3 regions of the Enterobacter sp. Taxon_2 genome follow, and region 3 is predicted to be linked to each of the others. Evidence: predicted binding sites of a transcription regulator. Region 3 holds the regulator's gene; each other region holds the start of a gene.

Region 1 (3,282 bases), 420 kb from region 3:
CGCGATACCACCGCCAACGATCAGCTGGTCAGCGATTTTAGACAGGGAATCCAGAACGGTCAGTTTGGTAGAAACTTTAGAACCACCAACGATAGCCACCATTGGACGAGCAGGTTCTTTCAGTGCTTTACCCAGCGCTTCCAGTTCGTCAGCCAGCAGAGGACCGGCACACGCTACGTCTGCGAATTTACCGATACCGTGGGTTGAAGCCTGTGCACGGTGAGCCGTACCGAAGGCATCCATCACGAATACGTCGCACAGTGCAGCATATTTTTTGGACAGGGTTTCGTCGTCTTTCTTTTCGCCTTTGTTGAAGCGAACGTTTTCCAGAACAACCAGTTCACCGGCTGCAACGTCAACGCCGTCCAGGTAATCTTTCACCAGGCGAACCGGGTTGGACAGTTTGTCTTTCAGGTAATTAACCACTGGCAGCAGAGAGAACTCTTCGTTGTACTCGCCTTCAGTTGGACGACCCAGGTGGGAGGTGACCATCACTTTCGCGCCCTGCTTCAGAGCCAGTTCGATGGTTGGCAGAGATGCACGGATACGCGCGTCGCTGGTCACTTTGCCATCTTTAACCGGTACGTTCAGATCGGCACGGATGAAAACGCGTTTACCAGCCAGATCCAGATCGGTCATCTTAATTACAGACATGGTGAATCCTCTCGTTGATTCTTAAAGTTTTGCAGACGCACGATGCGTCTTACCTGAAACCTTGAGCGGCCATTGCTAACGTGGTGTCGAGCATTCGGTTAGCAAAGCCCCATTCGTTATCACACCAGACCAGCGTCTTGATAAGGTGTGCACCACTAACCCTCGTTTGCGTGCCATCAACGATGGCACTGTGCGGGTCGTGGTTAAAATCTACTGAGACCAACGGTAATTCCGTATAGTCAACTATACCATGAAATGCACCCTGTGCCGCTTTTTGCAGCAACAGGTTGACTTCACAGGCTTTTACCGGTTTTTTCACCGTCACGCTAAGGTCGATTGCAGTGACGTTAATCGTTGGAACACGCACGGCAATCGCTTCAAACCGGTCATTAAACTGCGGAAAAATTCGGGTGATCCCTGCCGCCAGTTTCGTATCCACCGGAATGATTGACTGGCTCGCCGCGCGAGTGCGTCGTAAATCCGGATGGTAGGCGTCGATAACCTGCTGATCGTGCATGGCGGAGTGAATCGTGGTCACGGTGCCGGATTCAATGCCATACGCATCGTCTAACAGTTTGATGACCGGAATAATGCAGTTGGTGGTACAGGAGGCGTTGGAAACAATGCGGTGTTCGGCCTGCAGCTCATGCTGGTTGACGCCAAACACGACGGTCGCGTCGAGGTCGTTACTGCCGGGATGAGAAAACAGGACTTTTTTCGCGCCGGCAGCCAGATGCGCTTCGCCATGTTCGCGGTTGCCGTAGACACCGGTACAGTCAAGCACCACATCCACACCCAGTTCACGCCAGGGTAGCCCGGAGATGCTGTTCTCATGCAGCACACGAATAGCGTCGTCACCCACAAAGAGCTGATCTCTTTCCTGGCGCACATCCCAGGCAAAGCGTCCGTGGCTGGTGTCATATTTCAACAAATGCGCCATGCCCGTGGCATCCGCCAGTTCATTGATTGCCACCACGGTTATTTCCGCCCGACGTCCGGATTCATACAAAGCACGAACCACATTACGTCCGATGCGACCGAAGCCATTAATCGCTACGCGTACGGTCATAGATCTCCTGCAAAGCAATCCCTGAGTTTGAGGTGGCTGAAAGAGTAATCCAGCTACGCCCGAAGGGGAATCCTTGCTGTCACAAACTGCGATTGATTGGTCAATTGTCGAACATTTAATCGACTGAAACGCTTCAGCAAGAATAAGCGAATCGGGGAATAAAAGGAATGTCTGTCCAGATGAATAAGCGAGCTATATGACTTGCGTCACATTTTAGGTGGAATAATTTACGGCGAGGTAAAAGCAAAACGGTAACCGAGAGGTTACCGTTTTTAGTGTTTGCACCCTCTCCCAGTGGGAGAGGGCTGGGGTGAGGGCATCAGCCCGCACCGTACAAACGATTACAGCAGTTCTTTCGCTTTCGCGACAACGTTCTCAACGGTGAAGCCGAACTCTTCGAACAACTGCTCTGCCGGAGCAGACTCACCGAAGGTGGTCATACCGACGATAGCGCCGTTCAGGCCCACGTATTTGAACCAGTAGTCAGCGATACCCGCTTCCACTGCCACGCGAGCGGAAACCGCTTTAGGCAGCACGGATTCACGGTAAGCGGCATCCTGCTTGTCGAACGCGTCGGTAGACGGCATGGAGACCACGCGCGCCTTCACGCCTTCGGCAGTCAGTTTTTCCCACGCTGCCACAGCCAGTTCAACTTCAGAACCGGTGGCGATGAAGATCAGCTCTGGCTGGCCCGCGCTATCTTTCAGCACGTAACCACCGCGAGCGATGTTCGCCAGCTGCTCAGGGGTACGCTCCTGCTGTGCCAGGTTCTGACGGGAGAGGATCAGCGCGGTTGGACCGTCCTGACGCTCAACGCCGTATTTCCACGCTACCGCGGATTCAACCTGGTCACACGGACGCCATGTGCTCATGTTTGGGGTCACGCGCAGGGAAGCCACCTGCTCTACCGGCTGGTGAGTTGGACCGTCTTCGCCCAGACCGATGGAGTCGTGGGTGTAGACCATCACCTGACGCTGTTTCATCAGCGCGGCCATACGCACGGCGTTACGTGCATATTCAACGAACATCAGGAAGGTAGAGGTGTACGGCAGGAAACCACCGTGCAGGGAGATACCGTTGGCAATCGCAGTCATACCGAATTCACGTACACCGTAATGGATGTAGTTACCGGCAGTATCTTCGTTGATTGGCTTAGAACCGGACCACAGGGTCAGGTTAGATGGCGCCAGGTCAGCGGAGCCGCCGAGGAATTCAGGCAGCAGAGGACCGAACGCTTCAATCGCATTCTGAGACGCTTTACGGCTCGCGATTTTAGACGGGTTCGCCTGCAGCTTAGCGATGAACTCGTTCGCTTTCGCGTCGAAGTCGGACGGCATGTCGCCTTTCATACGACGGGTGAATTCAGCCGCTTCCTGCGGGAACGCTTTCGCGTAAGCAGCGAACTTCTCGTTCCAGGCCGCTTCTTTCGCCTGGCCCACTTCTTTTGCATCCCACTGAGCGTAGATCTCAGATGGGATTTCGAATGCAGGGTGTTTCCAGCCCAGCGCTTCGCGGGTCAGTGCGATTTCCGCGTCGCCCAGCGGCGCGCCGTGGGAGTC
Region 2 (3,282 bases), 1.2 Mb from region 3:
GCCTCTTCAAGGTAGTGGGTGGTCAGAATAATGGTGGTGCCTTTGTCGTTGAGATCTTTCAGGAAGCCCCACATGGAACGACGAAGTTCGATATCAACACCCGCCGTCGGCTCATCAAGGATCAGCAGCTTTGGCTCGTGCATCAGCGCGCGGGCAATCATCAGGCGGCGCTTCATCCCGCCGGACAACATCCGGGCGCGTTCGTTACGCTTTTCCCACAGATCGAGCTGCTTGAGGTACTTTTCGCTCCGCTCCAGGGCCTCTTTACGCTCGACGCCGTAATAACCCGCCTGGTTAACAACGATCTGCTGCACCGTCTCAAACGGGTTGAAGTTGAACTCCTGCGGCACCAGACCCAGTTGGCGCTTGGCGTTCACCACATCTTTTTGCAGGTCGTAACCAAAGACGCTCACCCGGCCGGAGGTTTTATTGACCAGCGAGCTGATAATCCCAATGGTGGTCGATTTCCCCGCCCCGTTCGGCCCCAGAAGCGCATAAAAATCACCGGCCTCTACTTTTAGATCTATTCCGCGCAGCGCCTGAACGCCGCCCGGATAGGTTTTTTTAAGCTGCTCAAGCTCCAGTGCAATTGCCATGAAATTAACTTACCTTCCGTTCTGACACACGTTGTGTGGTTTCATTAAAAGTCGGGTTACCCTATAGTAGCGCAACGCAATTACTCGGTTACAGGTCGCTAACCTCCATGAACAACATAGATACACTCATCAGCAACAATGCACTATGGTCAAAAATGCTGGTGGAGGAAGACCCCGGATTTTTTGGAAAACTCGCGCAGGCGCAAAACCCACGCTTTCTCTGGATTGGATGCTCCGACAGCCGCGTACCGGCGGAGCGCCTGACCGGCCTCGAGCCCGGCGAACTGTTTGTTCACCGCAACGTTGCCAACCTGGTGATTCACACCGATCTCAATTGTCTTTCTGTTGTTCAGTATGCCGTTGACGTTCTGCAAGTCGAGCACATCATCATTTGCGGCCACTACGGCTGCGGCGGCGTGCAGGCGGCGGTTGAAAACACGGAACTGGGGCTCATTGATAACTGGCTGCTGCACATCCGCGATATCTGGTTCAAACATAGCTCACTGCTGGGCGAAATGCCGCAGGAGCGTCGCATGGATACCCTGTGCGAACTCAACGTGATGGAGCAGGTATATAACCTGGGCCACTCAACGATCATGCAATCGGCGTGGAAACGCGGGCAGAAGGTCTCGATCCACGGCTGGGCGTACGGCATTCATGACGGTCTGCTGCGCAATCTTGAAGTGACCGCCACCAACCGCGAAACGCTGGAGCAGCGTTACCGTTCGGGAATTGCCAACCTTCAGCTTAAGCATGTGAACCATAAATAAACAAAGCCGGGTGGCGGCTGCGCCTTACCCGGCCTACATGTGCCCATTCGTAGGCCCGGTAAGCGCAGCGCCACCGGGCAACAAACCGCAATTACTCGTCCAGCAATACCACTTTCCCAACATACGGCAGATAGCGATAACGCTGCGCGTAGTCAATGCCGTAACCGACGACGAATTCATCCGGAATCGAGAAACCGACAAACTCTACCGGCACCTGCACTTCACGGCGGTCAGGCTTATCCAGCAGGGTGCAAATCGCCAGCGATTTTGGCTCACGCAGGCTCAGGATCTCGCGCACTTTTGACAGCGTGTTGCCGGAGTCGATGATGTCTTCCACGATCAACACATCTTTGCCACGAATATCTTCATCCAGATCTTTCAGGATTTTCACATCACGGGTGGTGGACATGCCGCTGCCGTAGCTGGAGGCGGTCATAAAATCGACCTCATGGGGCACATGCACTTCACGGCACAGGTCGGCCATGAACATGAAAGAGCCGCGCAACAGACCGACCAGCACCATTTCGCTGCCGCTGTCCTTGTAATGTTCGGTGATTTGACGACCCAGTTCGGCGATACGCGCTTTGATCTCGGCTTCCGGGATCATCACTTCAACAGTATGTTTCATATTACTAACCAAATGATTTTGATGAAAATCTCTCAATACGGATGAGTTAATATCCAGCACTGATACGCAAGCCAGCCATTATATCAGCAAATGGATAACCCTGGCGTATGAGTTATAAAAAGCAAATATTGTGATTCCGATCACACTTGTTAATACCTATAATTAGTTGCTAGCAAATTATTAACAAAAACTGACGAGTACACTTTCTATGGCTGAAACAAACTCTAAACAGCCGCGTCTACTGGTGACATTAACAGCGGCGTTCGCAGCCTTCTGCGCGCTGTATCTGTTAATCGGTGGCGTCTGGCTGGTCGCGATCGGCGGCTCCTGGTACTACCCGATTGCGGGCCTGGTTATGCTTGGCGTAACCGTCCTGCTCTGGCGTAGAAAACAATCTGCACTGTGGCTGTATGCCGCACTCCTTCTTGCCACCATGATCTGGGGCGTCTGGGAAGTTGGCTTTGACTTCTGGGCGCTGACGCCGCGCAGCGACATCCTGGTCTTCTTCGGTATCTGGCTGATCCTGCCGTTCGTCTGGCGTCGCCTGATTGTGCCTTCCAGCGGTGCTGTGGCGGGCCTGGTTGTTGCCCTGCTGATTACCGGCGGCATCCTGACATGGGCCGGCTTTAACGACCCGCAGGAGATCAACGGTACGCTGAACGCAGAATCGACGCCTGCGGCGGCTATCTCGCAGGTAGCGGACGGCGACTGGCCTGCGTATGGTCGTAATCAGGAAGGTCAGCGTTACTCTCCGCTGAAGCAGATCAACGCGGACAACGTTAAGAACCTGAAAGAAGCCTGGGTATTCCGTACCGGCGACCTGAAGATGCCGAACGATCCGGGTGAACTGACCAACGAAGTCACCCCGATCAAAGTGGGCAACATGCTCTACCTGTGTACGGCGCACCAGCGTCTGTTCGCGCTCGATGCGGCCACCGGTAAAGAGAAATGGCACTTCGATCCGCAGCTGAACTCCAACCCGTCCTTCCAGCACGTCACCTGCCGTGGCGTCTCTTATCACGAAGCGCGCGCCGATAACGCGAGCCCGGAAGTGGTTGCCGACTGTCCGCGCCGCATCATGCTGCCGGTCAACGATGGTCGTCTGTTCGCCATCAATGCCGAAACGGGCAAGCTGTGCGAAACCTTTGCCAACAAAGGTATCCTGAATCTACAGACCAACATGCCGGACACCACGCCGGGTCTGTATGAGCCAACCTCGCCGCCGATCATCACCGATAAAACCATCGTGATTGCCGGTTCGGTAACGGATAACTTCTCCACGCGTGAA
Region 3 (3,282 bases):
GCTCATCATGACGCCGCTGGTGGAGCGACTGATGGAGGGGAAGCAGATTGCGTGAGTTGTTTTGCCCGGTGGCGCTGCGCTTACCGGGCCTACGGTCATGCTTTAGTAGGGCGGGTCAGCGAAGCGCCACCCGCCAAAAGATTAAGCCTCGATCACTTCATACGAATGCGTGATTTTTACCGCTTTCTCCAGCATTAACGCCACAGAGCAGTACTTCTCCGCAGACAGGTCCACCGCACGCGAGACCGCTGCGTCTTTCAACTCTTTACCGGTGACCACAAAGTGCAGATTAATATGGGTGAACAAGCGTGGCGCCTCTTCGCGACGTTCTGACGTGAGTTTAACCTCACAATCCGTCACGTCATGACGACCTTTTTGCAGAATCGACACCACGTCAATGGCGCTGCATCCCCCTGCCGCCATCAGCACCATTTCCATTGGGCTTGGCGCTTTATCGCCGGAGTTACCGTCCATCAAAATCTGGTGTCCTGACGCGGACTCGCCCAGGAACGTTAAACCTTCAACCCATTTCACGCGCGCTTGCATATTCTTAAACTCCAACGTTGCATTTTTGGTGACAGATTACGCGTGCGTTACATTTCTCGCAATGGAAGGCGACCTGCATCATGCTGAAGCGAGACACCAGGAGACACGCGGCGAAAGCTATGCTAAAACACTCTGGATGCTACAGTAATACATTGACGTTACACATGTATGCAGAGGACATCAAACTTTACTGGCTGCGAAACGTTACGGTAGCCGACTTCCCAGGGTATGGGTAAGAATTCGATTGCAACCCCAGAGTCCGGATGCATCTGATGACTCTGGTGACAGCTTATAACAGAGGATAACAGCGCATGGTGCTTGGCAAACCGCAAACAGACCCGACTCTCGAATGGTTCTTGTCTCATTGCCACATTCATAAGTACCCATCAAAGAGCACGCTGATTCACCAGGGTGAAAAAGCGGAAACGTTGTATTACATCGTTAAAGGCTCGGTGGCAGTGCTGATCAAAGATGAAGAAGGGAAAGAGATGATCCTTTCTTATCTGAACCAGGGCGATTTCATCGGTGAACTGGGCCTGTTTGAAGAGGGCCAGGAACGTAGCGCCTGGGTTCGTGCAAAGACAGCATGTGAAGTGGCTGAAATTTCTTACAAGAAGTTCCGTCAGCTGATTCAGGTTAACCCTGACATCCTGATGCGTCTTTCTTCCCAGATGGCGCGCCGTCTGCAGGTCACCTCAGAGAAAGTGGGCAACCTCGCCTTCCTGGACGTGACTGGCCGTATCGCACAGACCCTGCTGAACCTGGCGAAACAGCCAGACGCCATGACCCACCCGGACGGCATGCAAATTAAAATTACCCGTCAGGAAATTGGTCAGATCGTCGGTTGCTCCCGTGAAACAGTGGGCCGTATCCTGAAAATGCTGGAAGATCAAAACCTGATCTCTGCCCACGGTAAAACCATCGTGGTTTACGGAACGCGTTAATTCCGCTTAAACGGCGTGCCATCGCAAGGTGTCACGCCGTTTTTGTCTCTACTCTCCATGTGGCGCAGGCTGATCTATCACCCGGAAGTTAACTACGCACTGCGACAAACGCTGGTGTTGTGTCTTCCCGTGGCCATAGGCCTGATCCTCGGACATCTTCAGCAAGGTCTGCTGTTTTCCCTCGTGCCTGCCTGCTGCAACATCGCCGGTCTGGACACGCCGCATAAGCGCTTTTTCAAACGCCTGATTATCGGCGGCTGCCTGTTTGCGGGCTGTAGCCTCGCCGTACAGCTGTTACTGGCTCGTGATATCCCGCTGCCGCTGATCCTGACCGTGCTGGCGATGACCCTCGGCGTCACGGCGGAAATCAGTTCGCTGCACGCCCGCCTGCTTCCCGCGTCGCTGATTGCGGCCATCTTCACGCTGAGCCTCGCCGGGAATATGCCGGTGTGGGAGCCGCTGCTGATCTACGCCCTGGGGACATTATGGTACGGCCTGTTTAACTGGTTCTGGTTCTGGCTGTGGCGGGAGCAGCCGCTGCGTGAATCCCTGAGCCTGCTCTATGTGCAGCTTGCGGATTACTGCGAAGCCAAATACACCCTGCTGACCCAGCATACCGATCCGGAAAAATCCTTACCGCCCCTGCTGACGCGCCAGCAGAAGGTGGTGGATCTGATAAGCCAGTGCTATCAGCAGCTGCATATGCTCGCCGCCAACAAGAACCACGAGTACAAACGGCTGCTGCGCACCTTCCAGGTCGGGCTGGATCTGCAGGAGCATATCTCCGTGAGCCTGCACCACCCGCAGGAGGTGCAAAAGCTGGTCGAGCGCAGCCACGCCGAAGCGGTGATCCGCTGGAACGCGCAGACGGTGTCCGCACGCCTGCGCGTTCTGGCCGATGATATTCTCTATCACCGCTACCCGACGCGCTTTAACATGGACAAACAGCTGGGCGCGCTGGAGAAAATCGCTCGTCAGCATCCGGATAACCCCGTCGGCCAGTTTGCCGCCTGGCACTTCAGCCGTATCGCCCGCGTGTTGCGCACGCAGCGCCCGCTTTATCCCCGCGACCTGATGGCGGATAAGCAGAAACGGCTGCCGCTATTGCCCGCGCTCAAAAGCTATCTTTCTCTTAAATCGTCCGCCCTGCGCAACGCCGCACGAATTAGCGTGATGCTCAGTACCGCCAGCCTGATGGGCATGGCGCTGCATCTGCCGAAACCCTACTGGATATTAATGACCGTGCTGTTTGTCACTCAGAACGGCTACGGCGCCACGCGGGTGCGTATTCTGCATCGGGCGGGCGGCACCATGGCCGGGCTGATCATCGCGGGCGTGACGCTGCACTTCCACGTGCCGGAAGGCTATACCCTGGCAGGCATGCTGGCGATCACGCTGGTAAGCTACCTGATTATCCGCAAAAACTACGGCTGGGCGATGGTGGGCTTTACGGTGACGGCGGTATATACCCTGCAGCTGCTCACGCTCAATGGCGAACAGTTTATTGTCGCCAGGCTGATTGATACCCTGATCGGCTGCCTGATTGCTTTTGGCGGCATGGTCTGGCTGTGGCCGCAGTGGCAAAGTGGACTGCTGCGCCAGAACGCCCACGACGCGCTGGAAGCCGACCAGCAGGCCATTCGCCTGATCCTGAGCGACGACCCGCAGCCGTCGCCGCTGGCTTATCAGCGCATGAAGGTCAACCAGGCGCACAACGCCCTGTTCAACTCACTCAACCAGGCAATGCAGGAGCCGGGCTTTAATTCGCACTATCTGGCAGACATGAAGCTGT

Evidence for each region. The regulator CRP, encoded in region 3, controls carbon source genes, mostly activating them, when cyclic AMP is high. The targets are predictions, from matches to a motif close to ATGTGANNNNNNTCACAT.
Region 1: the regulator CRP is predicted to act here: its motif matches at 1,918-1,935, upstream of epd (erythrose-4-phosphate dehydrogenase).
Region 2: the regulator CRP is predicted to act here: its motif matches at 2,123-2,140, upstream of hpt (hypoxanthine phosphoribosyltransferase).

Annotation. Positions count from the first base shown of each region.
Region 1 is NZ_CM178024.1:4,002,570-4,005,851, forward strand. It holds gene pgk (phosphoglycerate kinase) at 1-654, opposite strand, end outside; gene epd (erythrose-4-phosphate dehydrogenase) at 704-1,723, opposite strand; gene tkt (transketolase) at 2,065-3,282, opposite strand, start outside.
Region 2 is NZ_CM178024.1:800,835-804,116, reverse strand. It holds gene AC4IC4_RS03690 (ABC transporter ATP-binding protein) at 1-596, opposite strand, end outside; gene can (carbonate dehydratase) at 704-1,366, shown strand; gene hpt (hypoxanthine phosphoribosyltransferase) at 1,458-1,994, opposite strand; gene AC4IC4_RS03675 (glucose/quinate/shikimate family membrane-bound PQQ-dependent dehydrogenase) at 2,203-3,282, shown strand, end outside.
Region 3 is NZ_CM178024.1:4,421,984-4,425,265, forward strand. It holds gene AC4IC4_RS21125 (phosphoribulokinase) at 1-55, shown strand, start outside; gene AC4IC4_RS21130 (OsmC family protein) at 142-546, opposite strand; gene crp (cAMP-activated global transcriptional regulator CRP) at 858-1,490, shown strand; gene AC4IC4_RS21140 (YccS/YhfK family putative transporter) at 1,548-3,282, shown strand, end outside.